3 regions of the Tuberibacillus sp. Marseille-P3662 genome follow, and region 1 is predicted to be linked to each of the others. Evidence: riboswitches for the same ligand, from Rfam matches in the RefSeq annotation. Region 1 holds a riboswitch; each other region holds the start of a gene.
What was found. A riboswitch is a leader RNA that binds a small molecule or an ion and turns the genes downstream of it on or off. The one in region 1 is predicted to bind thiamine pyrophosphate.
Positions count from the first base shown of each region.

Region 2: linked by a shared signal. The riboswitch ahead of B9Y89_RS16425 (solute carrier family 23 protein) and the one ahead of thiT (energy-coupled thiamine transporter ThiT) in region 1 are both predicted to bind thiamine pyrophosphate.
Region 3: linked by a shared signal. The riboswitch ahead of B9Y89_RS03650 (thiamine phosphate synthase) and the one ahead of thiT (energy-coupled thiamine transporter ThiT) in region 1 are both predicted to bind thiamine pyrophosphate.

Region 1 covers NZ_FXBS01000003.1:357,182-368,250, forward strand. Annotated here, with positions in the region: gene glpK (glycerol kinase GlpK) at 1-820, shown strand, start outside; gene B9Y89_RS03380 (glycerol-3-phosphate dehydrogenase/oxidase) at 1,014-2,690, shown strand; gene B9Y89_RS03385 (NAD(P)/FAD-dependent oxidoreductase) at 2,772-3,950, opposite strand; gene B9Y89_RS03390 (DUF1641 domain-containing protein) at 3,992-4,441, opposite strand; gene B9Y89_RS03395 (MFS transporter) at 4,919-6,274, shown strand; gene B9Y89_RS03400 (polymer-forming cytoskeletal protein) at 6,385-7,125, shown strand; TPP riboswitch at 7,176-7,279, shown strand; gene thiT (energy-coupled thiamine transporter ThiT) at 7,347-7,976, shown strand; gene B9Y89_RS03410 (DUF1657 domain-containing protein) at 8,012-8,218, shown strand; gene B9Y89_RS03415 (DUF421 domain-containing protein) at 8,328-9,056, shown strand; gene B9Y89_RS03420 (type 1 glutamine amidotransferase domain-containing protein) at 9,268-9,795, shown strand; gene pheA (prephenate dehydratase) at 9,854-10,723, opposite strand; gene B9Y89_RS03430 (SLC13 family permease) at 10,890-11,069, opposite strand, start outside.
Region 2 covers NZ_FXBS01000006.1:1,554,753-1,565,821, forward strand. Annotated here, with positions in the region: gene B9Y89_RS16415 (acyl-CoA reductase) at 1-171, opposite strand, end outside; gene B9Y89_RS16420 (LuxE/PaaK family acyltransferase) at 168-1,262, opposite strand; gene B9Y89_RS16425 (solute carrier family 23 protein) at 1,262-2,608, opposite strand; TPP riboswitch at 2,692-2,790, opposite strand; gene B9Y89_RS16430 (thiolase family protein) at 2,832-4,022, opposite strand; gene B9Y89_RS16435 (AMP-binding protein) at 4,019-5,506, opposite strand; gene B9Y89_RS16440 (biotin transporter BioY) at 5,516-6,082, opposite strand; gene B9Y89_RS16445 (cold-shock protein) at 6,326-6,526, opposite strand; gene B9Y89_RS19440 (hypothetical protein) at 6,702-6,827, opposite strand; gene B9Y89_RS16450 (Gfo/Idh/MocA family protein) at 6,916-7,899, opposite strand; gene B9Y89_RS16455 (GNAT family N-acetyltransferase) at 7,924-8,433, opposite strand; gene B9Y89_RS16460 (hypothetical protein) at 8,456-10,165, opposite strand; gene B9Y89_RS16465 (TetR/AcrR family transcriptional regulator) at 10,317-10,856, shown strand; gene B9Y89_RS16470 (DMT family transporter) at 10,861-11,069, shown strand, end outside.
Region 3 covers NZ_FXBS01000004.1:8,457-19,525, forward strand. Annotated here, with positions in the region: gene B9Y89_RS03615 (PD-(D/E)XK nuclease family protein) at 1-2,627, opposite strand, end outside; gene B9Y89_RS03620 (helix-turn-helix transcriptional regulator) at 2,902-3,888, opposite strand; gene B9Y89_RS03625 (SCO family protein) at 4,124-4,786, shown strand; gene B9Y89_RS03630 (ThiF family adenylyltransferase) at 4,849-5,877, opposite strand; gene B9Y89_RS03635 (thiazole synthase) at 5,870-6,643, opposite strand; gene thiS (sulfur carrier protein ThiS) at 6,646-6,849, opposite strand; gene thiO (glycine oxidase ThiO) at 6,849-7,976, opposite strand; gene B9Y89_RS03650 (thiamine phosphate synthase) at 7,969-8,580, opposite strand; TPP riboswitch at 8,833-8,931, opposite strand; gene B9Y89_RS03655 (TerC family protein) at 9,424-10,221, shown strand; gene B9Y89_RS03660 (small acid-soluble spore protein P) at 10,293-10,463, opposite strand; gene B9Y89_RS03665 (CBO0543 family protein) at 10,473-11,054, opposite strand.

The DNA of each region.
Region 1 (11,069 bases):
TCACACAGTCGGGCATCATTTCTTTAATCAAGAAGTTCCGATTGCCGGAGCAGCAGGTGATCAACATGCTGCATTGTTTGGGCAAGCTTGCTTTGAAAAAGGGGATGCGAAAAACACTTACGGCACCGGTTGTTTCATGCTGATGAACACAGGGGAAGAACCTGTAGCATCGGATAACGGTTTGTTGACGACCATTGCCTGGGGACTGGATGGTAAGGTTGAGTATGCTTTGGAAGGCAGTATTTTTGTGGCTGGTTCAGCGATTCAATGGTTGCGTGATGGATTGAAAGTCATTGAAGATTCACCTGAAAGCGAAACCTATGCATCAAAGGTAGAATCAACGGATGGGGTTTATGTCGTTCCCGCTTTCGTTGGACTCGGTACGCCTTATTGGGATAGTGATGTACGCGGCGCTGCCTTTGGAATGACTCGCGGTACAACGCGCGCTCATTTTATCCGGGCAACTTTGGAATCTTTAGCCTATCAAACGAAAGATGTTCTTGATGCTATGCAAAAAGACAGCGGCATTCATTTGAAAAAATTACGGGTCGATGGCGGTGCGGTCGCTAATAACTTCTTAATGCAGTTCCAAAGTGATATATTAGATGTTCCCGTCGAACGTCCGACGGTGAGTGAAACGACAGCACTTGGAGCCGCCTTTCTCGCTGGTTTGGCTGTCGGTTACTGGCATGATCGTTCCGAAATTGCGAAGCAATGGAATGTAGACAGAGCGTTTTCACCAGATATGGATGAAAATACACGCCAAGATTTATACAGCGGTTGGCAGAAGGCTGTGAAAGCGGCACAAGCGTTTAAATAATATGCAGTTGGCATTTACAATTGAAGCTAATTGTTATATAATAAAATTAAGTTAATAATTTCGGATGAGTTTATGAGAGGCTGCTTAGCCTATGTAGTTGACGGGTAACTATATAGGTTGAAGTGGCCTCTTTTTTATTTTTCTCATCTCCTAAGTACGATTAAATGAATAACATGACATAGAGGTGTTCGAAATGACTTTCTCAACATTAAACCGCTCGGAACAGCTACAAGCCATGGCTGATGATACCCTTGATCTACTAATCATTGGCGGCGGAATTACTGGTACAGGTATTGCTTTGGACGCAAGTGTTCGTGGCCTTAATACTGGTCTTGTGGAAATGCAGGACTTTGCAGCGGGAACGTCAAGCCGCTCAACTAAATTGGTTCATGGTGGTCTCCGCTATCTTGCTCAATATGAAGTGAAGTTGGTCGCTGAAGTCGGGAGAGAGCGGGCAATTGTTTATGAAAATGCCCCGCATGTGACAACGCCGCTTTGGATGTTGTTACCGATTTATCGTGACGGTTCTTTCAGCAAATTCATGACGTCAATCGGTATTTGGATGTACGATTTTCTTGCCAAGGTTAAAAAAAGTGAGCGCCGACAAATGTTAGATCGCGAGACGACCCTTAATAAAGCACCGATGCTGCGGAAGGACGGGTTAAAGGGAGGCGGCTATTACGTTGAATACCGGACTGATGATGCTCGTCTGACGCTGGAAACAATGAAAGCTGCCGCACATCGCGGGGTCAAAGCGTCGAACTATGCCAAAGTTGAAGAACTATTATATGATGACGCGAAGCAGTTACAAGGGGTTCGTGTGGTTGATCAATTGACCGGTGAAAATTACAATATCTATGCGAAGAAAATAGTTAACGCGGCAGGGCCGTGGGTTGATACTTTACGTGAACAAGATGGTTCCAAGCAAGGGAAATTCTTGCAGTTAACGAAAGGGATTCATATTGTTATTGATGAAGCCGCTTTTCCGCTTAAGCAAGCCGTCTATTTTGATACGACAAACGGCGATGGTCGTATGATTTTTGCGATTCCAAGGGAAGGTAAAGTTTATGTTGGAACAACAGATACCACCTATAAAAAAGAAGACTTCTCGAATCCAAAAATGACAGAAGCTGATCGTGATTATCTTCTCGAGGCGATTAACGGCCGGTTTTCCGATGTCCATATTCGTCCAGAAGATGTTGAATCAAGTTGGGCCGGGGTTCGACCATTAATTTATGAAGAAGGAAAATCAGCGGATGAAATTTCACGTAAAGATGAGATTTTCGTTTCCGATTCTGGTTTAATTACGATTGCCGGAGGTAAATTGACGGGCTATAGAAAAATGGCGGAACGGGTGCTGGACCTCGTCGGCGAGCAATTGAAAGACGAGGGCCACATGCTCATTGACCAATGTCAGACCGCTCATATCAAATTATCGGGTGGTGATGTTGGTGGTGGCGACGGTTTTTCCGATTTTATTCATCGACGAGTTAAGGACGGCAAAAGAATGGGCTTAGAGGAGACAACTGCACGGCAACTTGTCGAACGTTATGGTTCGAATGTCGGAACGATCTATGATACCATTCACAATATTTCAGATGAGGATGCCGAGCAGTATGGTCTGCCAAAAACCATTATGGCTATGGTTCGTTACGGTATTGAGGAAGAAATGACGGCGACATTGCTCGACTTTTTCCTTCGTCGTTCGGGGGCATTGCTGTTCCATATTGATTGGGTTCGACAATGGAAGGCACCTGTGACCCGGTATATGGCCGATCTTCTAGGTTGGAGTGAGACTGACGTCCAGCGTTTCACTAAGGAACTGGAAGATATGCTGCACCAAGCGTCAACGCCGATGAAGGATGAATAGGAGAGGGCATGCAACGTTAATAAAATAATAAAAAAAGCAGAGACCCAAGCGGTCTCTGCTTTTTTTGACGTCAAGTCAATTTTAGTAAGCCAAGGAAAATAGGCCTTTAATATGGGATAAGTAGCGAACGTTACTGGCTTGTTTCATCATAGATGCAGGCATACCTTTTAATTGGGTATTGTTGGCACCCACTGTCGCGATACCATCCTTGCGGCCAAGACTAGCCAGCGTCCCTGACATAACAGGATCGAAAGTATCGAAGGCCTTATCTTTTAAGTAAGCATAGAGATTGTAGCCAATGAGTTCACCCATTTGCCAAGAAATTTGGGCTGTTGGTGGATATGGCTTGCCATCTTCCTTCATAACAACGGCGCTGTCACCAGCTACAAAGATGTTGTCATGGGAATTGGATTGCAAGTAATCATTCACAACGGCGCGGCCGCGGTTAACTTCAATGCCGGAATCAGCAACTACCGGGTTGCCTTGGACACCGCCTGTCCAAACTAATGTTTTCGCATTGATGGTTTGACCATCTTTTAGTTCGACAGCGTCGCCTTCAACCTTTGTTACAGGAAGACCGGTCAAAAATTGGACACCGCGGGCTTCTAAGCTGGAAGTTGCACGTTCAATTAATTCTTCTGAGAATCCAGGAAGAATGGATGGGGCCGCTTCGACACACATGAGTGAGATGTCATTAGGGTCGACACCATATTTTTTCGTTAGCTCTGGCATAAGATCAGCAAATTCACCGACAAGTTCAACACCGGTTAGACCACCGCCGCCGACAATGAAAGTGGCATCGGCTTTATTCTTCGTTTGCGCATATTCGCGAATGCGATTTTCGACGTGTTTACGGATACGATTGGCATCGTCTACAGATTTTAGAAGGAAACTGTTCTCTTCCAATCCTGGTATGCCGAAGAAGGCCGTATGACTGCCGAGGGCCACAACAAGAGCATCATAATTTAATGTGCCGCCATTTGAAAGCGCCACTTCTTGTTTGTCTGGTGAGACTTCTTTGACGTTGGCCACTTTAAGCTCCACATTTTTGCCTTTGAGCAGCTTTTCTAATGGTAGAGCAACGGCTTTTTCATCGACGTTGCCCGCGGCCAGACGATGAAGTTCTGTTATGATTTGATGCGTTGGATAGCGGTTAACGACTGTGACATAAGCGTCGTCTGCACTTAAATGTTCACGTACGGTTAAAGCAGACAACAATCCGCCATAGCCGCCGCCTAATATGACAATATGTTTAGACATAATCATCCTCCGTTCTTCATTTGTTCGTGATCATGATAATATTACTGTTGTTTCCGCTCTTGTTCGTCCATAATGGTGAGGTAAGCTTGCGCAAAGCGGAATAGCTTTTGGGCTTGTGGATCTTTGAGCAATCTTAATAGACCAAAAAGTCCAATGGTTTCTTCGCTGTCCTCAGCACGTTCTTTTGCTTCAATAGCATTGGCAGCAACCTCTTTTGCTTTGCCTTGCAAAGGATCAAGAACTTCTTGAAAACCTCCTTTGAAGTCTTCCTTAAGGACATCATCCGTTGCTAAGGATTGAACCGTGTCGTAGGACTTTGTTAGCACAGTCACCAATTCTGTTAACTTCGGAAGATTCTCGATGAGAACCGTCAATGACTGTTGAACTTCAGGGTTCAACAGTTGATCAAGCACATCACGTTGGACTTGACTTGAAGTCTGTTGTGCGGCAGCTTGATTTTCAGAAGGCTGTTGATTCGATGTTTCTGACATAGCCGATGTCTCCTTTGCTATAAAATGATACCGCTACGAATATATAGTTATTAAGATGATTCCAATAACTGCAGCGGTTTTTGACAAACACCTTGTGCTGTTAGTGATTCACTTCCTTGTGTAATAGTGCACAAGTGAAAATAAATAAAATCTATTCACTCTTATGCTTGAAATGAGAGAACAGATATCATTCGCTTTTATACTCATCGCCAACATCAAAAAGTGCTTGTTTGGACTAGTTAAGAAGCGCTAAGTTGACGTAAGCCTCCTTGAGCTTCTTATTTTATAATAACATTTTTATTAAAAAAAATACATATCCGAAATCGTTATTAAGAGTGATACGACATCTATTGAATTTATAAGGGGTGGGTAAACATACGACAATAGTTGGTGATTGAGCAGAAAGATTTTATCACGTTCAAAATTTTCGTATGATTGATTTAATCAGTTATTGATGTAAGGTGATGAAGTCATTCTATGTCCGAATTAATTAAAAGACCAAAGTCATGGGTTCTAGTCTTGACCATTGGCCTTGGTACGCTGCTTAATCCTTTGAACTCATCTATGATCGCTGTGGCGTTAACGCGGCTTCAAAGTGAATTCCAGTTGTCATTTGCTGATGCGTCTTGGTTAATTTCTGCCTTTTACTTAGCAAGTGCGGCTGCCCAGCCTGTTACAGGCAAACTCAGTGATATGTTCGGTCCGAAACGTTTATTTTTGGCAGGACTTGTTGTCGTTGCTCTGGCATCGCTTCTTGCGCCGTTTTCTCCCAGTTTTGGTTGGTTAATCGTGTTTCGCGTGCTCCAAGCTATTGGCAGTTCAACGTTATTTCCAAGTGGTATGTCTATGGTCAGAACAAGTATTACAGAGGGGCAAGGGAAAGCATTGGCAGCACTCGCGGTATTTTCATCAACGTCCGCTGCTTTCGGCCCTTCAATCGGTGGCTTTTTAATTGAATCATGGGATTGGCCAGCGATTTTTTTAGTTAACTTTCCGTTCATTATTGTCTCGTTTTTGATGGCTATTTTTGTTTTACCTAATAAGGGAATGGGAAAAATTGAACTCGGCCGCATTGATTTCGGCGGCATCGTTTTGTTTAGTGTCAGTATGATTAGCTTTATTCTGTTTCTATTTTCTTTAAAGACAGATATTCGCTGGTGGACCTTATTTATTCTGATCATTGCCGGAAGCAGTTTCTATCTTTATGAAAAACGCCGGCATGAGCCTTTTATTGATTTGGATGCATTGAAGAAGAACGTGAATGTGACATTGATCTATGTTCAGTTCATGAGTATCAATCTTATTTTTTATTGTTACTTTTTTGGCTTACCTACCTTTTTGCAACAGGTTCGAAATTATAGCAGTGGGAGAGCGGGGATCATCATGTTGGCGATGGCTGGTTGTGGCGTGATTGTGGCCCCGCTTGCTGGCCGGTGGATTGATCTTCGCGGTTCCAAGCCGTCATTATTAGCAGGAGCGGTAACGATTTTAGTTGGAACGGGTTTGATCTTGACATTGAATCAAGCTTCACCGCTATGGTGGTTGATCATCATCATGGTTATTCTTGGAATTAGTAATGGTTTCAATAATATCTCAATGCAGACAGCACTCTATGAGCAAGTGAATGCTGAAGAAACGGGAACGGCCTCAGGATTGTTCCAAACAAGTCGTTACTTGGGTTCAATTTTATCATCTACGTTGCTCGGACTGTTATTTAATACTCATTTAGATATTACCCACCTCCATTATGTGGCAATGGTTTGTCTGGCTGTGAGTGTGCTCGTTGTTTGTCTAGGCCTACGGCACCCAAGCCGACAATCTGCAAGAAATTAAATGCCTTTGTGGTCCGACTTAAGACTGAATGCTGATACATCTACAGAGCGTTTTATTTATTTTCATTTTCATTTATTCTAAGTGAAAAGGATAGTTTAGGGGCGAATAAAATGGAACGAGAAAAATTAAGGGACCTAGACATTTCCGGTAGTGGGAGTGTTGCCGGTGGTCTTTATGACTCGGTTGACATCAGCGGGTCGGGAAAAGTTACGGGGGATATTGAATGTAGAACATTTGATGCTTCGGGTTCGAGTCATGTGAAAGGGGATATCCATACTCATTCTTTTGATTTGAGTGGGTCATCGCATGTTCATGGTGATGTGACGGCGGTCACGATTGATAGCAGTGGCAGTAGCCATATTTCAGGTCATGTTATTACTGACCAGCTCGAAAGTAGTGGAGCGATGCGCGTGGGTAAGGATCTCACGGGAAAAACACTTGATATCAGTGGGTTCGTCACAATTGGCGGGGACTGTACGGCAGATCTCTTCAATGCCCAAGGTGCCTTCACCGTGGGTGGTGTGCTTAATGCTAATACCATTGATGTTCGTCTGGACCATGATGCTAAAGCGGATAAAATACTAGGAGAATCGATTCAAATTCGTAAGCGACAACGCTGGTCATTTATTAGTAAACTATTAGATCTGTTTCTAACAGAACGTGCCTTAAAAGCTGATTTGATTGAAGGACATTATATCATTCTAGAGAACACCGTTGCCAAAATTGTGCGCGGCGACAATGTTTATATTGGCCGTGGGTGTGATATTGATGTTGTGGAATATAGCACAGATTGCCATGTTAATGATGATGCTGATGTGGCAACGCAGCGGAAAATAGATTGCAGTGGATAAAAATCTTGAATGTTAACGTTTACCATGTTATAAAAAAGATAACTGAATAAACGCATCACTAGGGGAGCAGTTTTGCTGAGAGTGAACGGTTTACCGTTCTGACCCTTCGAACCTGTTAGTTAATGCTAGCGGAGGGATGTGATGAAGACAGGTATGTCCGAGTTCCTGTCTCTGTGGTCTCCTATGGGTGCGTTGTCTAACTCAACATAGGAGGTTTTTTTATGAAAAATATGCGTCTTCACGCGATGATTGAAGCGGCGATTTTAGCATCCATGGCTATGGTGCTGGACCTTCTTCCGTCCATTCAATTGACCGCGGGTATATCAATATCATTCTCCATGATCCCCGTTTTTGTTGTCGCATTGCGTTGGGGCTTTAGAACAGGAATGCTTTCTGGACTTTTGTGGGGCGTTTTACAAGTCGTCTTGGGTGATGCCACCATCCTTTACATCGTTCAAGCGTTCATTGAGTACTTGATTGCCTTTCCTTTAGTAGGTGTTGCTGGTCTATTTGTATATAAAGTCCAACAACAAATCGCTGAAGACAAAAAACGCCCGGCTGTCATTATGGTTTTATTGGCTATTTTTCTTGGAAGCTTCGCACGTTATTTTTGCCACTTTATTGCTGGTGTTTACTTTTTTGATCAATATGCACCTGAAAATATGTCGGCCGTTTGGTACTCTTTCGTCATAAACGGGACGACGATGATTTTGACGTTTATTTTATGCGCCATCGTCATGTCGGGACTGATCTTAGTATCGCCCCGTTTCCTTGTTAACCGCTCATTAGCATGGCCTGACCGTGGACTCGGAAAGTCATTTGGTAATAACTTGAAGAATATAAAACGTTGATGACGCCCATATTATGGGGCGAAAGGAGGTTTATTATGACGGTCGGAACAAAGATTGAACAAACAATTGCTAGCTGTGAGAGTACATTAGCCAATTTAAAAAGTTTTTCTTTAGAAACTCAGGATCAAAATGCGAAACAAATGTTTCAAAACCTTTCTCAACAACAGCAAACCATCTTAGATAATCTAAATGCACGGCTCCAATATGTTCAAAGTCAAGAACCCCAATATAAGCAAAATTAAAAACATAAAAGACAAAACATCACACCCCTTGTTGTGGAAACGATAGGGGTGTTTCATTTTAAGCATAAATTGAAAGGTTTGATGCAAAATATTGATGAGGTGAACGTTCATGGGAACTTTGTTTGATTTAGTGATAACCCCAGTCATTGTATTTATCGTTGGTTTAGTCCTTCTAAGGTTTACAGGTAAAAAAGCCGTTTCACAAATGACGAGTTTTGATTTATTATTTGTCCTCATTCTTGGTACAGTTATTAGTGAACCCATTGTTACAAAAACACTGTGGAAAGCCTCAGTATGGGCATTAGTCCTTACATTAGGTTACTTTGGATTCACCTATCTAGTTCTAAATAATAAACTGCGTTGGAAGCTCAATGACAGTCCCACCGTTCTCATTCGAAATGGTGATATTGATAAAAAAGGATTGAAAAAAATTCGGATGACGACACCGGAGTTGATTTCTCAGTTGAGAATCAAAGGGTATGAGAATGTCGCGGATGTTGAAATGGCCACCCTTGAAGATGTTGGAGAATTTAGCGTTATCCCCAAGGCAAGGGCACGTCCCTTACAGCCCAAAGACATTCAATTAAGTCCGTCACCCACATTTATTCCTATCCCAATTATTTTAGATGGACAAATTATTGATCATAATCTTAAATACTTGGATAAAAATCGAGAATGGCTGGAGCAACAGTTAATCGCACAAGGTTATTCCATGAATGTGCTTGATGAAATCACACTTGCTGCTGTCAACCAGCAGGGCACACTTGACGTGGACTCAGAGGACCCCAGTAATAATGATCAAGGTTCTTATGCCTATAAACCTGGGCAAGAGAATTAACACCTTGGAATAGTATTGATTAGAATTATCCCCCATTATTAAAGCCCCCCTTTATCCCTTTTGCGAGGGCTTCCAGCTTAAAGAGAGAAATGTTAAACAAACGTTTGATTAAGCGTACAGATAAAAGGTGTTTCACTCAAAGTCAGAACCCGCACGATGTTTGCAATCCTCGTTTTTATCATTGAAAATAGATAAAAAAGGAGGCATTTGTATGCGTCTGGAAGGTAAGAAAGTCGTTCAAATTGCCAGTAAGGATTTTGAGGATTTAGAACTATGGTATCCAGTATTACGTTTAAGAGAAGAAGGCGCGACAGTTCATATTGCTGGTGAAAGCGCTAGTGAGGGGTATACAGGTAAATATGGTGTGCCGGTCGATTCCGGCTTTGCTTTTAAGGATATCGACCCAAATAATTATGATGCGATGCTAGTTCCGGGCGGTTGGTCGCCGGACAAATTAAGACGTGATAAGGATGTATTGTCGATTGTTCGAAAAATGAATGAACAGCAAAAAACAATCGGCCAAATTTGCCACGCTGGTTGGGTTTTAATCTCAGCCAAGATATTAGATGGCAAACAAGTGACCAGTACACCTGGGATTAAAGATGATATGGAAAATGCCGGTGCCACTTGGTTGGATGAGCCTGTCGTCGTTGATGGAAATCTTGTGTCCAGTCGCCGTCCGCCAGATCTACCAGAATACATGCGTGAATTTATTAGGGTCTTGGAGAATCAAGCATAGCGTACAAGAAGAGGATGCCTCTGAATGTCAGAGCATCCTTTGTTTCATTTGAATATAGTTACTTGACTTTTGGTGTATTAATAGTAAAACAAGGGTAGCTCCCCAAAATTTCCACACTACAGCCAAGGGCTTCAATTTCTGCTTTAACACCTGGAATCATCGTTTCATCCATCCCTTGCATCACATCGATAATGAAGCAATAACGACCGAGACCGGTTTTCATGGGGCGTGATTCAATTTTAGATAGATTTAATCTCCGCCACGAAAAGGCCGATAATACTTGATGCAGGGCACCAGGATAATCAGACGGCAAGGTGACTAAGAAAGTTGTCTTATAATCAACATCATGTTGTTCTGTAGCGTCAATGGCGCCCGAATGGCTTAAAGTGACAAATCGCGTATGATTGTTCTTGTAATCATGGACATTTTTTTCAGCAATATAGAGGTCTAATGTTTGGGCTGCTAATTCGTTACAAATAGCCGCGAAGTTTTCCTCAGGATGTTGCTGAACAAATTCAGCGGCCGATGCTGTTGAATCCATATAATGAATCTTAGCATTGGGCACATATTCCTTTAAAAAGTGATGACATTGGGCGATCGCCTGAGGGTGTGAATAGACCGCCTGGATGTTTTCTAGTTTCCTCGAATGATCATATGTGACAAAGTGTTGTTGGATGGGAATCGTAATCTCAGTCACAATAGATAAAGGTGTTTGATGGATGAGATAGTCCAAAGTCAGGTTCACTGAACCCTCAATGGTGTTCTCAAGCGGTACCACACCATAATCAATGTCACCATGCGCCACAGCATCCATGCAATCGGAAATTGTTGAAAAAGGTTGGCGTCTGCTGTGTTCAAAAAGTTCTCTTGCCGCCATTTCTGTAAATGTATTTTCAGGTCCTAAAAAACCGACTGTTGCATTTCCCATGTCATTGTCTCCTTTGATCATTAGTTGATTTTATGTTTGATTGAATTAATAGAACATTTTAAAGACTATTGTCCACAGAATTCGTTCAAATTGCAATACATAACTATTATTATACTAGCCATGGATAAACATTAACACCCGTCTGAGAGACGGGTGTTTTAAATCCTTATTGAAACTTATTCGGAATGTGGTGAAGGTCAATTCCCCACATTGTTGGGAGTAGATAATAAATAAAAATTGTGACAAGTACGATGCTGATGATGTTAAGGACGACCCCTGCTTTAGCCATGTCCGGGATTTTTAAATAACCTGAGCCGAAAACAACGGCATTCGGTGGTGTGGCGAC
Region 2 (11,069 bases), on a different contig from region 1:
GCGATGATGTTTAACAATCCGAGCAATGTCCGTTATGTCTCCGGCTGATAACTTCGGCAATCGCAGCGTCAAGGTACGATCCTCAGATGAAAATACGCGTTCTGTAAATGAATCGAGATCAATGTTTTCCGGGATATAGAAAGCATCTAAATGATCATGTCGACCGCTCATGATTGATGAGCCTCCATTAATGCATCCACAGTTAAAGAACAACCACGCGCTTCAGACCCTTTCGCCCGTCCGAGTAAAACAAGACCTTCTTCAGTTTGATAGCCAAGATCTTCGGTTAATACGGCGAGACAGCTGTTCCAATTGGCTAAATCATAATGAGCCAAGACACCCACTTCTCCCATCTCTACTGGTTCCAACGTGTCTGGATGTAATACTTGTGTTCGTACCCAAGCGGGACTGACTTTCTCCCGAGGCGGACCTTGTTCGTTGACAAAACATTGATCGTACAACTGTGAACTGATCTCTGTCATCCCGTACATATTGATGCAATCAGCCTGACTTACGCCAAATGTATCTTGAAAAGATGCATATAATGTTTCCTGATCAACCTCACGTGATTGACCTTTAAAACCCCCGGTATCAAATAGACGGCTCCCATCTGGGAGTTCAAAATTGATGTTTTTTTCAGCACAATAATCAAGGACATGAACATAAGCAAATGATGCGCCCATTAACAGCACAGGCTTTTGTCTGTCTTCACTTACTCTAAGTGCCTCAGTTAGTCCCGACATATCAAGGGCTTCCCCTTGAAAGAAACATTGGCTATGCTCATCACCGAATGTCTTGACGACCATCGTTAGATACCTTGCTAATGAAGAATGGGGATTCACATCAGCACCCGGAGAAAGGGTATAGATCGTCATCCGGTCGCGATCAGGCAATACAAACTGTTTAAACCCTGTCGTCATCGAAGCATCCCAAACATCCAAAGTCGGATGATGATTTTTTCCGCGTTGATTCTTATTCGTCGTTCCACTTGTCATAAATATAGCCTCAGCTTCCGTTGGCGGCTCACAAGACAACGCCAATGCTTTAAAGGCTTGGAGCGGTATCGCTGGAATATCACGCCAATCCTTGACAGTTAATGGCGTCTTTCTTCGTTTCTGACAATACTTTTTATACGGAGCATTATGCTTGAACTGATAAGCGAATAATGACAAGGCCATGTCGTTAAAAGTTGTGTCATCATCCTTTGATGATTTAATAAAATCATAGATTGTCGATGTAACCTCTATAGATTCCGTCTGCATCAAACGTGTCCTTCCTTTCTGAGGGATTTTAACCCATTTGGAATGTTGACCAGTACCAGTTGCAGCAACATCGCTGTTAGAGCCCCAACAAGAATGGTATTGCCGAGCAAGCGCCCGGCCCAGTTATCTACTGAGCTAAAATCATCCGGAAGCGCAATCGCCAGTAGAATAGATAGGCCCGCGATCACAAAATTGGCCTCTGTTTTTGCCATACGATTCAATATATTGATACCTGTGAAAATAAGCGATGCAGCAGCCGGCAAGAACATACCACCAACGACGGCATCTGGCGTTATGGCCAAAACAGCCCCTGCCTTCGGAACAAATCCCAGTATAAGAAAAATGATCCCGGCAACTTTGACGGCATGCCGCGAACCGACACCTGTTAATCGCATTAAACCGACGTTTTGTCCATATCCTGTTGTCGGAAATCCACCAAATAACGTTGACAGCATTGACCCGGCCGATTCGCCTGCAAACCCGCTGCGGAGTCGTTGCTGATCGAGCTTAACCCCAACCATGTCTGCTGCCGCTTGATAAACACCCATTGCTTCAATAACCGCAACTATGTAAGCAATAAAGAAGGTCATAAATGTTAACAAATCAAAATGCAAGGCACCATACGGCATGAAATGCGGCCATCCAAACCACCCTCTCGTCGCAATGTCCGAAAACGACAGTGCTCCAAGGACAAAACCTATAATATCACCGATGACCAAGGCAATGAGAAATGAAAACGAACGCCACATGCCTGTTCCAAAAACCGACAAGATGATGACCAGCAAGGCGGTTGTGATTGACATCGCAAGCACGTCACCATTTAAAAAGTTCTTGGTTCCTGGTGCCCCTCCTAAAAATAAATTCAAGGTGAATTCGGAAAGGCCGATGCCGACAATAAAAATGACAGTCCCTGAAATCACCGGTGTAAAAAACGCCTTCATTTTTGCGAGAATACCCGTCACAGCAAGTAGAAAAACAATCGCAGCACTGACGATGACGCCGCCTCCCGCTGCAGGTAAGGTATGCGTTTTTCCAGACGAAATCATGAGCGCATCAAAGGCTGCCGACGGACCCTGGACGACCGGAAGCCGGACCCATCTTGTTGCTTGAACAAGCGTCACTAACCCCGCCGCGATAAAAATCGCGTTAATCATATTTGCTGACAGCGCAAACGGTAACCCAATCATAGCGGCAACAAAAACCGGATCAAGCCAAACGTTAGACACAAACACATGCTGCAGGCCATAAAGCAACCCTTTTACCGGTGGAAACTGCTCCTCCAAGCCGATTGTTACATGACTTTCACTCTTGGACGTCCTATGGTCCTCTATTTGTCTGTCTTCCATCATCCATCTCCTCCCAAATAAAAAAAGCCACCCAGCAAAGTGGGTGGCTTAAGGGACAAAGTTTTAATACAATGACCATCATTCGTAATACCACGCCACTTCCCCACGCTAGTATTACCTAGTTCAGGTCCAAAGGGTCGAATAAAATCTCTCAGCTTTTGACAGCTCCCCTAGTGGTGACTTTTTCAGTTTTTATAATATTAGCACCTGATGGCTAACATCGTCAATGAATAGATGGGTCCTGCGTTTGAACCCGTTTGACCAACACGGCGGTTCCGATACCGCCGCCAATGCCCATTGTCGCCACACCATATTGCTGATCTTCCATGATTAATTCATGAACGAGGCGCGTCATAATCACCCCACCGCTCGCGCCATACGGATGCCCTAATGCAATCGCACCGCCGCCTCTATTCACCTTATATTCGGGTATATGTAATAACCTAAGGGAGGCCAATACTTGTGACGCAAAAGCTTCATTCAACTCAAATCTATCAATAGCTTCAATGGTCAGTTGATGTCTATTAAGCAATTCGGTGACTGCTGGAACGGGTCCCATTCCCGGTAAGTTAGGATCCACACCAATAGAAACAGCATCCACGACTTCGGCCATAGGCTGTAAGCCAAACGCCTTGGCCTTTGCTTCTGACATCATTAAGACCGCACTTGCCCCATCATTCATTGGACAAGCATTCCCCGCAGTGACCGTCCCCTGTTGTCCATTGTCCGCAAAAAGGGGTGGGAGTCGACGAAATAAGCGATATAATGATCCGCTCCGCGGACATTCATCGACCATTAAATCATTATGGTCATGCGTACTAACGGCTATCATCTCGTTATTAAAACGACCCGTTTTGATAGAATGAGTGGCTTTCTCGTGACTATTCATAGCGTAAGCATCCTGGTCTTCTCGTGTGATGTTATAATGTTGAGCGACATTTTCCGCCGCTTGTCCCATATCAGGATCCCCGATTTGAGCAGGCGCAAATGGCGCCCGTACATAAAATTGCGGTGGTTGGACTTGATGAATCGATTGTGGCCGAGCCATTTTCCATGGTGCTTGACTAACACTTTCCACACCACCAGCCACATACAAATCACCCGCCCCTGCTTGAATACAGCGCATGGCATAGACGATTGCTTCCAGACCCGAACCACATTGACGATCAATGGTTACACCTGGAACCTTATAGGGAAAACCCGCTGTTAATGAAGCTAACCTCGCCATATTCCCGCCAGGTCCAACGACATTGCCTAATATAACATCATCAATGGCTTCAGGAACCACCTTCGCCTTGTTGATTAAAGCTTTCAGTACTTTGGCTGCTAATGTTTCTGGAGCAATCGATTTAAGCCTTCCATTTGCTCGACCAATCGGGGTTCTTAATGCTTGGACAATGACCGGACGATTCATATTTTAAAACCATCCCTCTCTTCTAACATGTCTATTAATTGACGCCGGGCTAATTTGCCGCTATTCGTCAAAGGTAAGGTTGGTATGACTTCAATCCTTCTTGGAACCTCATGTATTGGCAAATGATCTCGGCAATATTGTCGTAAGTGCTTCATGTTAATCGAATCGGCCAATGCTTGTTCAATCACAAGGATAGGAATCCTTCCCCAAAGATGGTGTGATAAACCGACCACCGCCAAATTATCAATACCTGGATAACGCCGAATGACCGTCTCAACGGACTCCGGGTAGACATTCCATCCACCCGTGATAAACATATTTCTTTCTCTGCCGACAATGTATAAATAACCATCTTCCATATAGCCTAAATCACCGGTTGTAAAATAGTTGCCGAGAAAATGATCCCGATTTTTCTCTGGGCTATCAAGATACCCTGAAAACATCATATCGCTTTTCACATAAACCCGGCCGACTTCTCCATCAAGACAACGCTGATGTTGCTGATTGCTAATGAATAAAGAGACACCTGAAAATGGGACACCCACAGAATCAGGGGCCTTATGAGCATGCTCTGGTGAACGGTAAGCAACAAAACTCAATTCGGATGCGCCATAAAATTCATATAGACGAGTCGACGGTAACCACGCTCTAAATTGCTCTCGATCAGCCGGCTTTAATTGATCCCCGGAGACAATCACCGATTTAAGGGAGTCGGGAGCCGATGTTACGGGTTCAAATTGAACACCCGATAACAACATGGTCAGCATGGTTGGCACAACGTACAGATCCGTCAATTGATCTTCTTGACACCAATGTAACCATCCACTGGGAGACAATCCTTGTCTGATATAAGCCGTCCCACCCACTGTTACGGTCTGAATTAACGCAAAAAAGTTTAAAGAATGCTCTAAGGGACCCGGAATACCAACCCGATCCAATCGGGATAAGCGGAAAACAGACTGACCTCTTATTAAACTATTCACCCATGATTCATGATCTCTGATAAATGGCTTCGGAAGTCCAGTCGTCCCACTGGTAAAACTTAAATAGAACGGACTTTGAGGGGATACATCTGAAATACCGTCACCTTCGTTATACTTAGTCATTAACAGTTCGTCCCTATATACAATACGCTTAACTTCATCCTCCATCCACGGTTGATAGAAGGCCTGGTCAATAATAAGGAGATCTAATTGGATTTTCTTTAAAATACCTAGCAACTGGTCATTCGTCCATTTACGATCCAATGGGGCGATGACTTTCCCTGATAGAATTGTCCCCAGTGACATTTCAATCATCGTTTCATGATCCCGTGTTAGCACCCCAACGCGTCCAACACCTATCTGAAACGACTCTAACATCTTTTTAATATGTAACAAGCGATGGTAGAGAGATTGATAGCTGTATGTCGTCCGCTCTGTCACGATAGCTTTATGATCCGGTTGCTGATATGCATGGTTACGCAACGGTTCTAGAACATTCATGGTATCACCTCATCCAGCTTGTTTGCGCTCTTTAATATCATAATTGATAGAAGATGTTATCCGGTATAACCTCATGGCAAGCCATGATGATAGCATCACTTTTACAAGATCACCTGGAAGAAAAGCTAGATTACTCAACATAAAAGGAATGGCTTCTGTCTGGGTCATAACGACCGCATACGAAATCCCACAAATATAGATCACGAATATGCCGCCGACCACATTGGCCATTATCATTTTCCAAATTTTCTTAGCCCCACATATATGACTGAGGCCTCCAATGACAAAAGCAGCGATGGGATAACTTAACACATAGCCGCCACTGTAGCCTAGCAAAACACCCATGCCACCGCGGAATCCAGACAAAATGGGGACACCGATCGCAACTAAAATGACAAATAGAAACAAACTCATAAAACCTTTTCGAGCGCCTAACACATTTCCTGCCAGCATTACGCCAAGGGTCTGCAAAGTGATCGGAACAGGAATAAATGGGAGGGGGATCCCTGGTATCACTCCTAAAGCTGCCATAAATGCTGTGAATAAAGCCGTGTAAATGATCGCCCTTAATCGCACATCGATCTTCCTTTCTTATGTTAAAATGTTTAATTGTTAACCATTCTATAATACAAGTTAACATTTTGACAAGAGAGTCAGTTGGGGTGAATTTGAATGTTTCCAATTCTCTAGAAAGAAAAAAACTGACCCCCAATCATAGGGTCAGTAAGGTCTGGATAACGAGTATGCTTCTCATGGTCCGAATCAAATCTAATATCATAAAAAAAAGCACCCAATTGGGTGCTTTTTTGCTAAGTCAATTTATTGCTTTTCAACGTTAGCTGCTTGTGGTCCACGGTTGCCTTCAACGATTTCAAAAGAAACCTTTTGGTTTTCTTCTAATGTTTTGAAGCCTTCTTCTTGAATAGCTGAGAAGTGTACGAAAACATCATCTTGACCTTCAACCTCGATGAAACCGAAACCTTTGTCTGCGTTAAACCATTTTACTGTACCTTGTACCATAATTTCCTCCTGCGTGGCTTCCAACCACATTGTATTACCAATTCTTGCTCAAATAATCATTTTTCAAGACGAAACACTTCAGAAGCTATTCATTCTTTCCATCATACCGAACAAAATTAGTTAACTACAGTATAGCAGGGAGCCAAAATAATTGTCAATGGTTTTTATTATTTTATCAGCGAGATATGCCGATAAAAATAATACCGATCACCAACACGATACTGTAAACCATCGTCATGCGGGATTGTTGTTGTTCTTTTAATATAAATATGCCGAACATCATGCCAATCCATGCCGCCATCTGATTGTTTCTGCAATCAGTTCCAAGTCGCATGAATGATTGATGACGCAATGACGAGCAGTAATGCAAGCAGCTGCATAAGCGTGCCTTATTGATCAGCAGGATAAACCAGACCGATTTGCTGCCGAGCACGCTCCAGAACACGAGCAGTCATCTTGGAATGGTCATATGAGTTGATAGTTGATTCCCGTTTACCCATTTTGATGAGATCAATAAACGCCTTCATTTCATAATACATCGACGGCTGATCGTCCGGTTGTTTAATAGATTCTTGAGTGCCATCATGATACTGTATGGTCACGTCTCCAGGCTCAGATATTTTATCAATGATGATACTGCCGTTTTCACCTTGAATTTCTGCCGGCAAATGGGACGTTGTGATTTTGGAATGCATGACGACTGCATCCATGTCATCATAATGAGCAAGCACACTCCCCTCACCATCAACGCCGGATTCAAGGGTCACACCTGTCGCCTGAACATGATTGGGCTCTCCAAATAACACGACCATAGGGTAGAGACAATAGACACCTAGATCCATTAATGAGCCATTGGACAGTTCGGGTTTAAAGGCATTCAAGACCTCACCTTGCTTATAAGCGTCATAACGGGATGAATACTTACAAAAACTTGCGAAATAACGGCGCACGGTTCCAATCTTATGTAAATGGTCCCTAATACTTTGGAAGTTAGGGAGAAGCGTCGTCTTCATGGCTTCCATGAGCAATACGTCATGACGCTTGGCCGCACTGATCATCGCTTCCACCTCTGCTGTGTTGGACGCCAGCGGTTTTTCACACAGAACATGTTTGCCATGATTCATAAACAGAATGGACTGCTCAGCATGATAAGCATTCGGGCTGGCAATATAGACAGCATCAATCGCTTCACTATTCGCCATATCATGAAGATCAGTAAAGGTGTCTCGGACACCATATTTTTCGGCAAACGCCGCCGCTTTCTCTCCACTTCTTGAATAAACAGCCGTCAACTGAAAGTCCTCAATCTCACTCGCTGCATTAATCAATCTTTCTGTAATCCAGTTCGTTCCTATAACACCAAATCGTATCATGATCCATTCACCTGACCTTTATTGTCAATTTTCAGTGCTGGTCACCCTATAAATCAACGCATCACCGACATGTAAACGAACGGTTTTGTCATAAAACAGACCTGCTTTTTTGGCCACAAATATGGAAGCTGGGTGATTGGGATTGATGATGGAAATGAGTTGATTCAGTTTTAAGTCATTTAATCCGTAATCCCGAAACCCTACGGCTGCTTCCTTCGCTAACCCTTGACCCCAATATTCAGGGACTAACCAATAGCCGATTTCCACTTCTTCCTGTCCATCGATCGTCTGCCTGATTAATCCAGCGTGCCCAATTAACCGGTTGTCCGGTTGATAGACCATCGCATATAGTCCCAGCCCCTGTTCATATTCAGGTAAGATTCTATTTCTCATATGTTCTTCTGCTTCTTCATACGATTTAGGCTTCCCCATACCAATATAACGGATCACGTCCTGATTCGCCCATAATGATGCGTAGAAATCGAGATCGTCCATCGTATAAGGTCTGAATAGCAGCCTGTCTGTTTCAATCATGACCTTTACCCCTTTTTTTCTATTAATCTTTCTCGCCTTTTTCTTCATCAGATATTGTAACATCGATTTCTTTTACCTTCATTTTCAGGACAGGCGTTTCCATCTCGTTCGACTCAACAAAATGGATCGTCACGTGCATCCCAGACTTCAAAAAAATAGCCAATGGTTGTTTCTTGCTGGTGATACTATAAATGTGTTCTTTACCTTGAAGCATAAACTTGACGGTTGATTTTCCTTCGGTTTCTGATTTGTAAACATGCGATATAACGCCTTTTTCTTCACTTAAAATGCTTGTATCTGTCGGTACTGCTTGGTCTCCATCTGCACTTTGAACAATTGATGTTTTATAATGATTGAAGGCAGCTTGTTTATTTTCCGCAAAGCCTGTAATTTGCTCATTATTAGCGTTAACCAATACGACTTGCCGGTACACATCATTGGCATCCATGAGCGGGACAACCCAAGTGAACTTTCCATAAAGGTAAAACAGACTTGGGGCACCTCCGTCATATTTTTTCTCCCTGAAGGCCTTTTCTGCAACATCGATAGCTGACTTTCCGCTAATCCCCCCATTAGCCCCGTTGTAATAAGTGATGTTGCCTGTTCGTCCATTCATCATTGCGTAACCAACCATGGATCCGGAACTATTGTCAGGTCGAGTAAAATCAGTAAACCAGTTAAATCGCTTACCTTCATCGAAGACGCCTGTCACAGCATCGTAACCTTCCCAATCTGTTAATTGTTTAACATCTTTTTTGCCGAACCAAGCGTTTAATAAACCATGCCGATATTTCCCGTACCATTCGCTTCTTTCTTCAGCGACATCCTCCGGAACAACTTGCTCGACGAACTTAGGTGTTGCTTGTTTATCGTATTTTTTCATGTCACCTGTTTTCGGATCAACCATGACAACACCATCGACGACACGAATGTTGCGATAATTTGTATAGTGGCCATAACTTACAGCATAATAAGGCTTTCCATTCTTATCAGGTTCCAGTGATGCATCCATAATAATCATCCCTGGGTATCGATCCCTAACAAGGCGATTGAGGTTGTCACCAAAATAAGCATAAGGGGTGTATTTCATATCATACTTAACCATTTGAGCATCGGACCACTGATCTTGAGCACTCATCATAATATAACCCGGCGCTTGTTTTGCTTTCCACCATTTAAAGAAACCATCATATTCAATGGAAGACACCCATGTAAGATCACCATTAATATTTTGGATATGCGTCTCACCCAATGTATAATAAGATGCATTATCTAGTTTACCGATAAGTTTTTCTGATTTATAGCGAGCGTATTCCTTTGGGACTACCGGGATATGTTTTTCATTCATATCTTTAGCCGGTTGTTCAACTACTTCAACTTTCTTTGAAGCAATATCATATTTATCATCGGCTAACGTAAAAGGATAGAGAAACAACATAACGAACCAAGCAATAATGAATAAAGATCCGATCGCCGAACCACTTTTGCCCCCTGATTGACGACTTAACGCATCCACGACTAATAGTATTCCAACGATTAAACCATAATAGAGAAATATCGCTGAGAATGATACATCGACTAACCCAAAATAAAAATAAAACACGGTGACTAGAGCGCCCACAATGAGCCGTAAAGCTTGTTCAAAGTAAAATTTTTTTCCGCTTTCCTTACGCCACCGACTTGGAATGAGTGATACAAATAAGAAGCTTAAAAGATAAACAGTAAAAGTCATCAGTCCAACCCTTTCTATGATGTTTCTGTAACACCTATGATCATATTACGATTTACATAGGTTAAGGTTCCCAAGTAAAGTTTGTCTTCATTGACAAAAAACCGTCCAGACGGTACAATAAATTTAGATCAAAAAAGAAAGGAAACCATTTATGACCAAAATCAATACCCGATTAAAAATTTTAGACGCGGCATCCCAAATTGTTCACTCAGATGGCATATTTGATATGACCCTTGATGCGGTTGCTGAACAAGCGGATATGAGTAAAGGTGGATTGCTATATCACTTCCCCTCTAAAGAAGCTTTGATTAAGGGAATGGTTCAGCATTTAAGTCAAAACTATATTGATAATATTAAAACGGATGCCGATCACGATCAGTCAGATCAAGGTAAATGGACGAGAGCCTTCATCAAAGAAACCTATCGGCAAAGTGCCTCGAATCAAGAGATGAATGCGGGCTTGCTTGCGGCTCTCGCTATTAATCCTGATTTACTCGAACCCATGCGGGAGGCTTATAAGGAATGGCAGAACAACATTGAAAATGACGGCCTCGACACCGTTAACGCGACAATTTTGCGACTGGCTGGTGACGGTCTATGGTTTTCTGAATTATTTGGTCTAGCCCCATTAAATGATGATTTGCGTAACCGTGTCTTAGAAGCGTTAATGAATTTTACCAAGGAGGGATAGGATTATGAAAGGTATGGTGTTTCTCCTTATTGCTGTTATTTGCGAGGTGGTTGGGACAACGGCTTTGAAGTCTAGCTCTGGATTTAGTCGATTAGGTCCTTCTACGATTGTTGTTCTCAGTTATACCCTCTCTTTTTATCTGTTAGGGTTGTCTCTTAAAACGGTTCCTTTAGGTATTGGCTATGCTTTATGGTCAGGGATCGGAACAGCCTT
Region 3 (11,069 bases), on a different contig from region 1:
CCATATAAAGCATGCTGGAGCTGACGACCGCCTTTAAAATAGTCATGTTTTCCATAACGTTTGGCACTGCCTGTTTTATAATCAATAATTCGATAATCGCCTGCGTCAAGCTTGTCAATCCGATCAATTTTGCCAGCCAAGCGGAATTGTCCTGTATCACCAAGGTCAATGGCTGCTGGCGCTCGCTCGTCATCCAATCCAAATGTCCATTCGAATGCGACAGGGTCTCCCTCATCCGCATACGTCATTTCACTTTGCAAAAAGACGTCACAAGCAGCTAACAGTTCATCTTTTTCTAAAGCAAACACCCAGTCGCTCGGCGGCGGAACATTCATGCGCTGTTCATTGATCTGGTTTTCCGCCCATTCGAATAAATGGAGTCTATGGGTTTCATTCGTTGATTCGTTTTTGGCCATTATAGATCGATAAAAATGCTCAAAGATACGATGCAGCAACTCGCCACGTTGCAATGGATCCAGCCATTCATCAGATGTACCACGCCTAACTTCCTTCGGCTTTAAGCGTAATACGTAGCGAAGAAAATATTGATATGGGCACGTCGCGAGCGTCTGTAGCTTTTCAGTCGACATCACTAATTCTTTATTCATCCTAGGGTCAAGGTTAGCCGCTGACCTATGAATGTTGCCATCATAGGGTGTCAGTTGTGGCAGGCGCCTTGCCTTTGCCGCTTGAAAACCAGATGCCATTAACGGAAAGTTTGTCCTCAATTGAGACAAAGTGGCTTCCGAGTCGTTCTCTAAAGCATACGATAGCCACTCGTCACCCGTATCCAAGCCGCCATCCGGTTCAGCAATAAATCCGGCCGGTGTACCAAGAGCATCGGCCAAGACTTGATAATCGGCATCTAATTGCATCGCGGCTAATCGGTAAGCTTGCAGCATAAAGGAAGCCGGCTCGCGTTTGCGATGATCATTCATATCAAACATCGAATAACTAAGTGTCGACTCCCCAATACGAGTGGCTAAATATTGAGCAGAGGCTTGATGTCGTTCGCTCAAATGATCTGTTGACAGCGGCAAATATTGACTGATTCGTTGTCTCTCCGCATCCAGTAAAACCGGATTCTCCATCACCTGCCCCGGGACGCTTGTTTGATCTAGGCCAACAATATAGGTGATCTCACGGTTGTCAAAAAGGCCGTCCCTCACCCGGGTGACATGTAAATGCCCTGGTTGTGATGCGGCGGCTTGAACTGACAACCCTGAAGTGACGTCACGCATGAGCTGGATGGCATCCTCTAATTGAATCGATTCACGACCTCCGCTTGCGGGCACTGCTAATGATTCCATCAATGCCTCCAGCGCTTCACCATCGGCAGCATCCTTAATAGCAGCGTACAATTCAAGCCATTGTGACAATGCTTCGCTAAAATGGCTGACATCCACTGTCTGCTGAGAGCCTGTTTCCGGTAAATCATGAATCATCGTCCATAAACTGTCTATTACCGATTTGTCCCGTTTCGATAAATCATCATTTAAAACTTGATTAACATATCTGACATATCTCGTTTTCCCCCAACCTATGTTCGCGTGCTTCACACCCTTGGCTAAGGCTCGCTTGGTCAGCGACATGTGCTTTACATCAAATTCAGAAGAACGAATCATCGTCAATAACATTTGATCACTATAATCCTGCTCGATCCAGTTGAGTAACTGGTGAAGTAAGCGTCCCGGTCTGGTATTATGGATGGCATACCCACTGTTAAATGTGACAGGTATCTGATATTGAGACGTTAGTTGATAGAGTAATGGCGTATACGACTCACCTCCAGCTATCGCAATCGTCACATCATCTAAAGGGTGTTTCTGGGATCGAATCTCAGACAAAATGTGCCGGAGTTCATTCGATTCACCATAAGCATGGAAAAAACGAACATCGGGGTCGGTGTCTCTTTTTATAGCGAGTTCTGGGTGATACATGTAAGCATATCGATTCTCATTGACTACATGGGTTGGCGTTTCGGGATCAACAACGACGAATGTGGGGAGAACGACAGCGTCAGGCTGGATCCACCGGTCATATAATGCCTGTTCCTGTCTAGAAAACTTGTGATTAGGGGCGATGATATAGGTCACGTTCCTACGCAAGGGTTGCCCCTTTTTCAACGCCAAGTCAACAAGATCTCCCTGATCAAGTTTTTTAGTATTCTTTAGGGCTTGATGATAATACCGATCAATGATTTGCAAGTCTCGCCATTTATCCGGGTGGACGGATGCGTTTTCTGGCCATTCACTAAGATGGACATTTGCCTGTTTTAAATCTGAGATGGCAGTATAGATCGACCGGGCCAGACCCAGTGTGGGTTCAACTCTATGAAAATAAGTCAACTCACCTGTATGCCCACATTTCTGTAGACATTGGAACACAAGATAAACTGCCTCATGTTCATTCACAACCTTCCAATCATTATGGAATAGTGTTTCCGCCACCATTTCCTCCATAACATCAGCCAATGTGTAGACGTGTAAATTAACCGCTTGATAACCATCGGAAACATAAGACTCAACCAGTTGACGCCCTTCCCGGTGCGTTCTAGCAAGCAATCGCTTTTCCACAAACGGATGTTTTAGACATATCTTGTGTAGCGCCTCCATTAAACCGCCCATCCGACAACCTCCTCGCAATCCCAATAATTAAATAAGCGCTTTTTATTATATATTTATAGTCTATCCAATTCGGTTGTATTTTTTAAGTATAAAAAGAAAGCTGACCGAAAAAACGGCCAGCTGAAAATATGGGTGAATAAAACATCAGACTCACCAACTGTGAGTCATAAAGGGTAATCAGTTGTATGTATAGTTATTCGACAAGATAAGCAGAATTCCTTCAAGCTTCGGAAATTTTTTTAGGGCTCGCAGGATGTGTGTGTCAGTTTACGCACTAATAATAAACCTCATATAATTGCATGATCGCTTCCTTCATTCGGTCAATTAAATCATCTGGTGATAAAACCTTCACTTCACCGCCCCTTGCCAACAGCCAGTGCACAAGTCCGTCGCTGATAGCCGCTTTCGTCTTAATCACGAACGTCTCCTCATCGACTTTTTCGTAATTGGAATCTCGACCAAAGCGATCAATCATGATGTTTAAAAGATTGGACGAAAATTGTATCTCTATATCAGCTTCCTTACCGGCAAACATATTGAAAGCCGTTTTCATATATTCGGAGACATTAAAATCAGGCCGCTTAAAAGTTTCGTCTTTCACACGAACGTGGCGCATACGGTCGACTCTGTAGTGCCGGATTTCATTGGTAAGTTCAAATTCGCCAATCAGATAATAAAAGCCGTTATCCCACGTCAGTGCATAGGGTTTCACCGGGTAGAACATGCCGTCCCTGCGGAGTGTGAACACAATGTCGTTATTATAATGACCATATTGAAATTCAACTTTTTTACTATCCGACATCGCGATATGGAGACTATTAACATCGTACTTCATAAGGTCGCTATCATTTCGGACGGTTTCATCCACATAGAGATGATGCTGTAATTTCTCACGTTGTGGTTCACTTGTAAGATGACGAATTTTGTCGATCAAACGCTGGGCGTCCTTTGTCGTCATAAATCGCGCTGACAGGACCGCATCCATCAGCATTCTAAGTTCGTAGAGTTCAAATAATCGTTCTTGATGACTGTATAAATTTTTACCATGCGAGCCATGATTTCTTGTAACAGACATATTGTACGCATCAATCGCCGACAAATCCTCTCGCAGCACTTCCCGTTTTACAGCCGCCCCATCACCGTATATGTGTTTGAGTTTCTGCTCAATGTCTTGTAATCCAACTTGATTTTCATCATCGGTTTCCTGTTGTAAAATATTAATAATTTCAAGTAATCGTTCTCGTGTTGGTAAGCGCTTCACCTGTCTACCTCCCTCTTATATGATTCGACACTCACATAAACTCTGAAGAAGATTGTGGAATCCTCTCGTTTTTTACCATTCTAGCACAGAATTTCTCGAAAAGTCGTGATGCACGTGAAACATTTTCTATGAAACCATCTTGTAAATGTTATAAATTCGTTACAGATTGTTAATGATTTTATGAATCATAAAATTTACAATGGTTTGTAGAAGAATGATTAAAAGGAGCGTCATTATGCCAAAATATCGTCTACTATTAATGGGCCTATTAATCATAGGCATGGTGCTTAGTGGCTGCGGTGAGCAAAAATCTGAGTCAGAACAATCGACACAAGATCAAGCAGCCAAGCAAATCGATACGAATAAAAACAGCAATCAAGTGACTGACTTGACCGATGCGAACTGGATGGTCGGTGATTTTGAATTTACCGATCAGAATGGTCAAGCTTTTGGAAGCAAGGACTTAAAAGGGGATATCTGGCTGGCCAACTTTATCTTCACAAGTTGCCAAATGGTCTGTCCGCCCATGACCGCCAATTTACGACAAGTTCAGCAAAAAATTGACAAAGCCGGTGTAGATATCGATATCGTGTCATTCAGTGTCAACCCGTCAGTCGACACACCGAAAAAAATGAAACAATTTGGCAAAGACCATCATGCGGATTTTTCTAATTGGCATTTCCTAACAGGCTATGACTTTAAAACCATCAAAAACTTTTCCGAAACGCATTTTAAATCAGCCGTTTCCAAACCACCGGAGGGTTCTTCCCAATTCACGCACGGAACGAGCTTCTATTTAGTGAATCGAGATGGCAAAATCATTAAGAAATACAATGGCTATCAAAACGTCCCTTATGACACTATCATTGCAGACCTGAAACAATTAGCTGAAAAATAGACAAAGAAAGGTGCCCTCAGTATGATGCAATCTAGAAGGCACCCTTTTTTTAATAGGATCATTTATGTTGTTCGTATGTGTCGGTCATAGATTGATTGGGCCTCTTCGACACTTTGCATACCATGTAATAGGACACGACCGTCGTGAAACACAACGATACGACGCTTATCGTCCAATCTGGCATGGATGAGCAAATCATTCGCCGCTAGCTTCTGGGCAACCCCTTCTAGCTTCTGTTTTACGGCTTCCGGTTCTAAGCGTTCACCTTCAAGCGGGCGGATTTGCACCGTATCGCGGCCACAAAGCACAGCTGTTTTGGTTCCTGATGACGTTTGAAGATAAGGATACGTCGGATCATGACCACATGACGGGCAGTCGTCTTTTTTCAATTGATCCATCTTCATAGACGTCTGCTCGTTCCCCCAAATATCGGTAAATATTAATGTGCCGCGTAGCGACGCTTGATTCCCTGTCAACAACTTCATCGCTTCCGTCACTTGATGGCTAGTCACCCATTGAATAATTGGCGCAATCACACCGACCGTATCACATGTATCTTGCTCCGTTGGCATCGTCGGCAGCAGACAGGAGAAGCATGGCGTCACCCCGGGAACAAATGTGTACGTCATACCTGTACTTGCCGTCGCCCCGCCATATATCCAGGGAATGCAGTGCCTTTGCGCTAAGTCATTGATGAATAATCTCGTTTCAAAATTGTCAGTTGCATCAATTATAACATCGACATCCGCCGTAAAATGCTGCCTGACATAATCAAAAAAATCGGAAACATAGGGCTGAATGTCGACTTCATGGTTTACCGCCTTTAACCGCTCGGCCGCCGCTGTTGCCTTTGGCGTGCCCGCTTCAGCATCGGTCTCCGTATAGAGTTGTTGGCGTTGCAAATTGCTCCACTCGACATAATCGCGGTCAACGATCACCAGATGGCCGATACCCGCGCGCACTAACATTTCGGCCGCCGCTGTTCCCAAAGCACCCGCACCGACAATCAATACTTTAGACGTGTTTAATTTCTGTTGGCCGCTGTCTCCAATGGGAGAGAACAACGTTTGCCGCGAATAGCGTTCATTCATCAATCGGACTCATTCCCTCTTTTGGACTGCTTGGCGTCGCTTGCGTTTTCATCGGAATTCGGCCTGCTTCATAGCTTAGGCGACCGGCCTCAACAGCTAATTTCATCGCCCGCGCCATGGATACCGGATCACCTGCACCTGAGACAGCGGTATTCAATAAAATGCCGTCAGCGCCGAGTTCCATCGCTTGCGCAGCATCTGATGGCGCACCAATGCCGGCATCTACAATGACAGGAACATCTAAAGACTCGGTCAAATATTGTAGATGCAAGGGATTCAAGATCCCTCGACCGCTCCCAATCGGTGATGCACCTGGCATCACCGCATGAACCCCTAATGCTTGCAGGCGCTTAGCCAAAATCACATCATCAGAAATATACGGGAGCACGGTAAATCCTTCAGATAGAAGCGTTTCACAGGCCTTGTACGTTTCAAGTGGATCTGGTAATAGAGTCTTTTGATCACCGATCACTTCGACCTTAATCATATCACATAGTCCAGAAGCTTTCGCGAGTTTCGCGGTCCTGACCGCTTCTTCCGCTGTTGTTGCTCCAGCTGTATTCGGTAATAACGTGTATTGATGAACATTGATTTCCTCTAAAAAATTGGGTTGATCAGGTTCAAAAATGTTCATCCGCCGCACGGCAAACGTCAGCACTTCCGTTTCCGAAGCCTGGACCGCTTCGGTTTGTACCTGTAAGTCATCATACTTCCCAGTTCCCAAGAGTAACCGTGATTGAAATTGATATCGACCGATTGTTAACATGATCATCCGCCTCCTACAAAATGAACAATTTCAATTTTATCACCGTCTTGAATGTAACTTTTTTCATAGTTATTTTTTTTCATAATCGTTTGATTGTGTTCAACGACCGCCATTTTTTCTTGCAATTGATAAAATCCTAGCAAATCATTGATTGTGTGAACGTCTTCTGGTAATGACACATCTTGGCCATTAATAACAACAGCCATTACTTCAAAACCTCCTTGCTTGAATATTGGGAATGAGAAAATGGTGTTAAATCAATGTCCGGTTGCCGGCCCTGGACCAGTTGTGCGAGCAGCCAGCCAGTCACAGGGCTTAGTAGAATCCCATTGCGATGGTGCCCAAAACCATACCATAAATTTTCGGTATGAGGTGCCTGACCAATATAGGGTCGCCTGTCTCGGGTTGTCGGCCTGAGCCCGGCCCAGATCTGGTCAATCTTAGCTTGGCTGAGTGCTGGCAGCAAGGCTCTAGCAGAAGATAATAATTGGTAAACACCGTCCACAGTGACATCCGTGTCATAGTCATAAGGTTTTTCTGTAGCACCAATATAGACTTTATCCCCTTGTTTGGGTGTGATGTAACATGATTCGGAAAAAATCGTCCGAGACAACATGGGCTCAGCCACGCGTACAGATAGGGCTTCACCCTTAATTGGAAATAGGTCAATATCAGCATGCGTCAGGTCTGTCTTCCCACTCCATACCCCTGCAGTGACAATGACATGATCAGCAGCATAATCCCCTTTTAACGTTCGTACCCCTGTCACCTTCTCACTTTCTTCCATCACTTCCAAAACATCATTATGTTCTTCCAATTTCGCACCATAGTGCACCGCTGCTCGTGCCAAAGCTTGTGTTAAATCAGTCGGCTCGACCTGACCTTCATAAGGAAAATAAAGAGCACCGGAAATCGTGTCTGAGAGAGCCGGTTCAGTCGCTAACACTTCGGATCGTGTCAGACATTGGGCGGTCTCCCCTTGACGCCGCTGCCAATCGGCTATTGTCTCCATACGTGCCATATCCTGTTCTGAGAATGCCGGCCGCATCGCACCTGACTGCCGATAAACAATATCAATCCCCGTTAATTGACGTAATTCCTCACTAAGTTCAGAAAACATAGAACGGCTGCGTTTCGCCAAGTCATACAGCGGCGATGGGCCATCAAGTTCGGTTTGCACACCAAGCATGCCGGCAGCTGCTTGTGATGTCCTCGATCCAATCTTGTCCTTTTCCACTAAAAGCACCCGCTGGCCGGCTTTGGCTGAATAAAATGCCGCCGCACAACCGATGACACCTCCGCCAACAATCAAGACATCGTATTTTTTAACCATAATGTCCTTGCACCTCCAATTGCATCCGAATCGCCTCCGCTTCACGCTCCGGCTCCTCCGATTGCATGATCCCGTTCATCACCGCGACACCATGCGCTCCAGCGTCCATGACCTTTGCCACGTTGTCAGCCTGAATCCCACCAATCGCGAGTACTGGGATATCGACGGCTTGGCACACTTGTTTTAACGTTTCAATGCCTTGTGGCATGAGCCCTCGTTTGCTAGCCGTTGAAAAAACATGACCGAACAAGAGATAATCAGCACCTGCTTCCGCTTTTTGAGCAGCTGAATCACTGGAATGACTGGAGCAACCAACGTGTAAATGGGGATAAGATGCTTTCCATTTTTTCGGGGAGTCATCTTCGGGCAAGTGGATACCGCCAATGTCAGATAAGTGGTTCATTGTAGCTCCAGTATTTAAAATGATCTTGTCAGTGGGACATTTATTTTCAAGCATTGCCTCGACCCATTGCCTGATCTCTAATGCAGTGCGCTGCTTTTCACGAATGTGGACAGCATCAATCCAAGGTTCAATCGATGTTAAAACCTTTAGAAACTGTGACAACGATTGTTGTCCATTTGATATGACATGAAAGGCTGGCATCATCTCCCCCTCCCTTCAAAATAAGAATGATGTCTTAGAAACATAAATGAGCGGGTTTCTCCGAAAAATGAGCGGTTATCGGAAGAAATGAGCGTTCTATCACCAAAAGTGAGCGTTTCTTTCCGAAATTGAGCGATTTTTACGAAAAATGAGCGAAATCCCATAAAAAGTGAGCGACCTCAACCCTTAATAAAATTCATACAAAAAACCACTCTCCAACAGGAAAGTGGTTTGACAAACGTAAGTATGATCATCCGTCAACCCCTACTTTCCTTCGCTGGCACAAACCAGATCAGGTTCCAAGGGTTCGGATGATTCCGTCTCAGCCCGAAGGCACCCCTAGCAGAGTTTTATTAAAGTCGATTTATTTGTTTTCATAATACCATGTATTGAAGGCGTTCACAACATCTTTTTCAGACCATTCATATTTTCAAGCCTTGATTTAATATTTAAACCAAACTTGCCATCCTTTACTCTTAATTTTGGCAAATATGGTGCGTCCATGATGTCACTATGTGTTCCTCTTGATATTTGTCCAAGTGTGATGCCACAATCCCTACGCCCTTTAAAATCGTTTAAGTTGACAGTTCATCGTTATTCCCTTATGCTATAATCAGCTTATCAGAACTGAATAACCTTTTGTTGTCAAAGGGGAGTAGCTTAACAATAACGGTCGTCATTACGGGATCAAACCCCGGCCGTCATTGGCAACTGTTTGAGTTGTTAGCAAGACCTTTGCCTATATTTGGGTAAAGGTCTAATTTGGTGTTGAATGCCTTTGCCCAAAATTGGGTAAAGGTATTTTTTTATGTACAAACTACGTCTGATGAAGGGAGTATCGATATGGACTCAATTTGGCTTGAATATGGTTGGACTTTGTTAATATTAATCGGTTTAGAGGGGATCCTATCAGCTGACAATGCCCTCGTTCTAGCGATCATAGCAAAACACTTACCGGACAAACAAAAAAAACACGCCATTGACTATGGCATCTACATGGCGTTTGTTTTCCGATTCATCTCCATTTTTCTTATATCATTTTTGACAGATATTTGGCAAGTTCAGGCCATCGGTGCAGCATATCTTATTTACTTAGGCGGCAAACATGTTTATGGTAACTTCTTTAGTTCAGAAAAAGAACACGAAGAAGATAATGAAAATAAAAAAGGAGCCGGTTTTTGGACAACAGTAGCCAAAATTGGCATAGCGGACATTGCTTTTGCTATTGACTCCATTCTGGCAGCTGTCGCCCTTGCTGTCACATTGCCACCAACTCCACTGCCACGGTTTGGTGGTATGGATGGTGGACAATTTGCAATTATCGTGGCTGCAACAGTAGCAGGACTTATTTTAATTAAGTTCGCAGCGAATTGGTTTGTGAGACTTCTTGACAAACGTCCCGGTCTAGAAACAACCGCTTACATGATCGTTGCATGGGTCGGTGTCAAACTAGCTGTTATTACACTCGCACATCCGAGCATCGGCGTATTAAATGAACATTTCGTACACAGTACAGCTTGGAAACTAACCTTCTGGGGTGTTCTAATCGTAATTGCGGTTGGCGGATGGTTTTTGTCAGGAAGAAAGTCACCTGACCAAGGCGAAGACACCCCATCGTCTTCAAACCGTTCAGAACCTTAGGTAATCTCCAGTGTATAAGATGATAGCTAAGAAAGCGAGTCCCTTTGTTGGACTCGCTTTAATTGGATGATTTAACTGCCTTCACCATGGTTGTTACGCGAATGGTTATGATTCTTGACTTTTTTTGAACCACTAAGCGGTTCAGGTTGATGGCCCTTGCGTTCGGGATGCTTTTTGTGTGCCAAAACCTTAACCTCCTTTCCTTGTTGCAAATTAGTCTTTGCGGTTAAGTCAAGGTTTATGAATCATCATCATTCGTCCCGCTTCTTCTTACCAATGGGACCAAATCGGCACTTTTCAGCCATCCAGTGAGCTATTAAATAGATTAAAACATAAATCGGAACCGAGTACCACATGTGCCAACCCTTGGATACATAAAAGCCAAGCAACTTAAAAATTACCTCAGCTACCACACCACTTACAACGCCAAAAAACACACCTTTTAGCCAAGGATTGAGATGGGGTTTGAATTGTAGAAGCAACATAACGAATATTGGGATCAAAGAAATATCCCAAGGAACATAAGCAGGAATGGTCGGTAAGGCTTTACCTGCATAGTACCATAGACCCAATGCCGTTCCCAGAAAGTCCATATAGGAAGCGATTATGATGACCAAACATCCGGCAAATAAAATTCGTCCGAAATTCTGTTTATCACATACCCAGAACCAAACAATCCAAGGAAAAATCGTCAATATGACTGAAATCCAGAAATCCCAATGAAACAGCGTATGATCGATCCAGTAATCAAGCATATCTGCTTGCAGTTGATGAAACCTTTGATAATATCGATCAACAAACTGGACAGCACCTTTGTTAATAATCGGTTCCATCTTATTAACACCTCA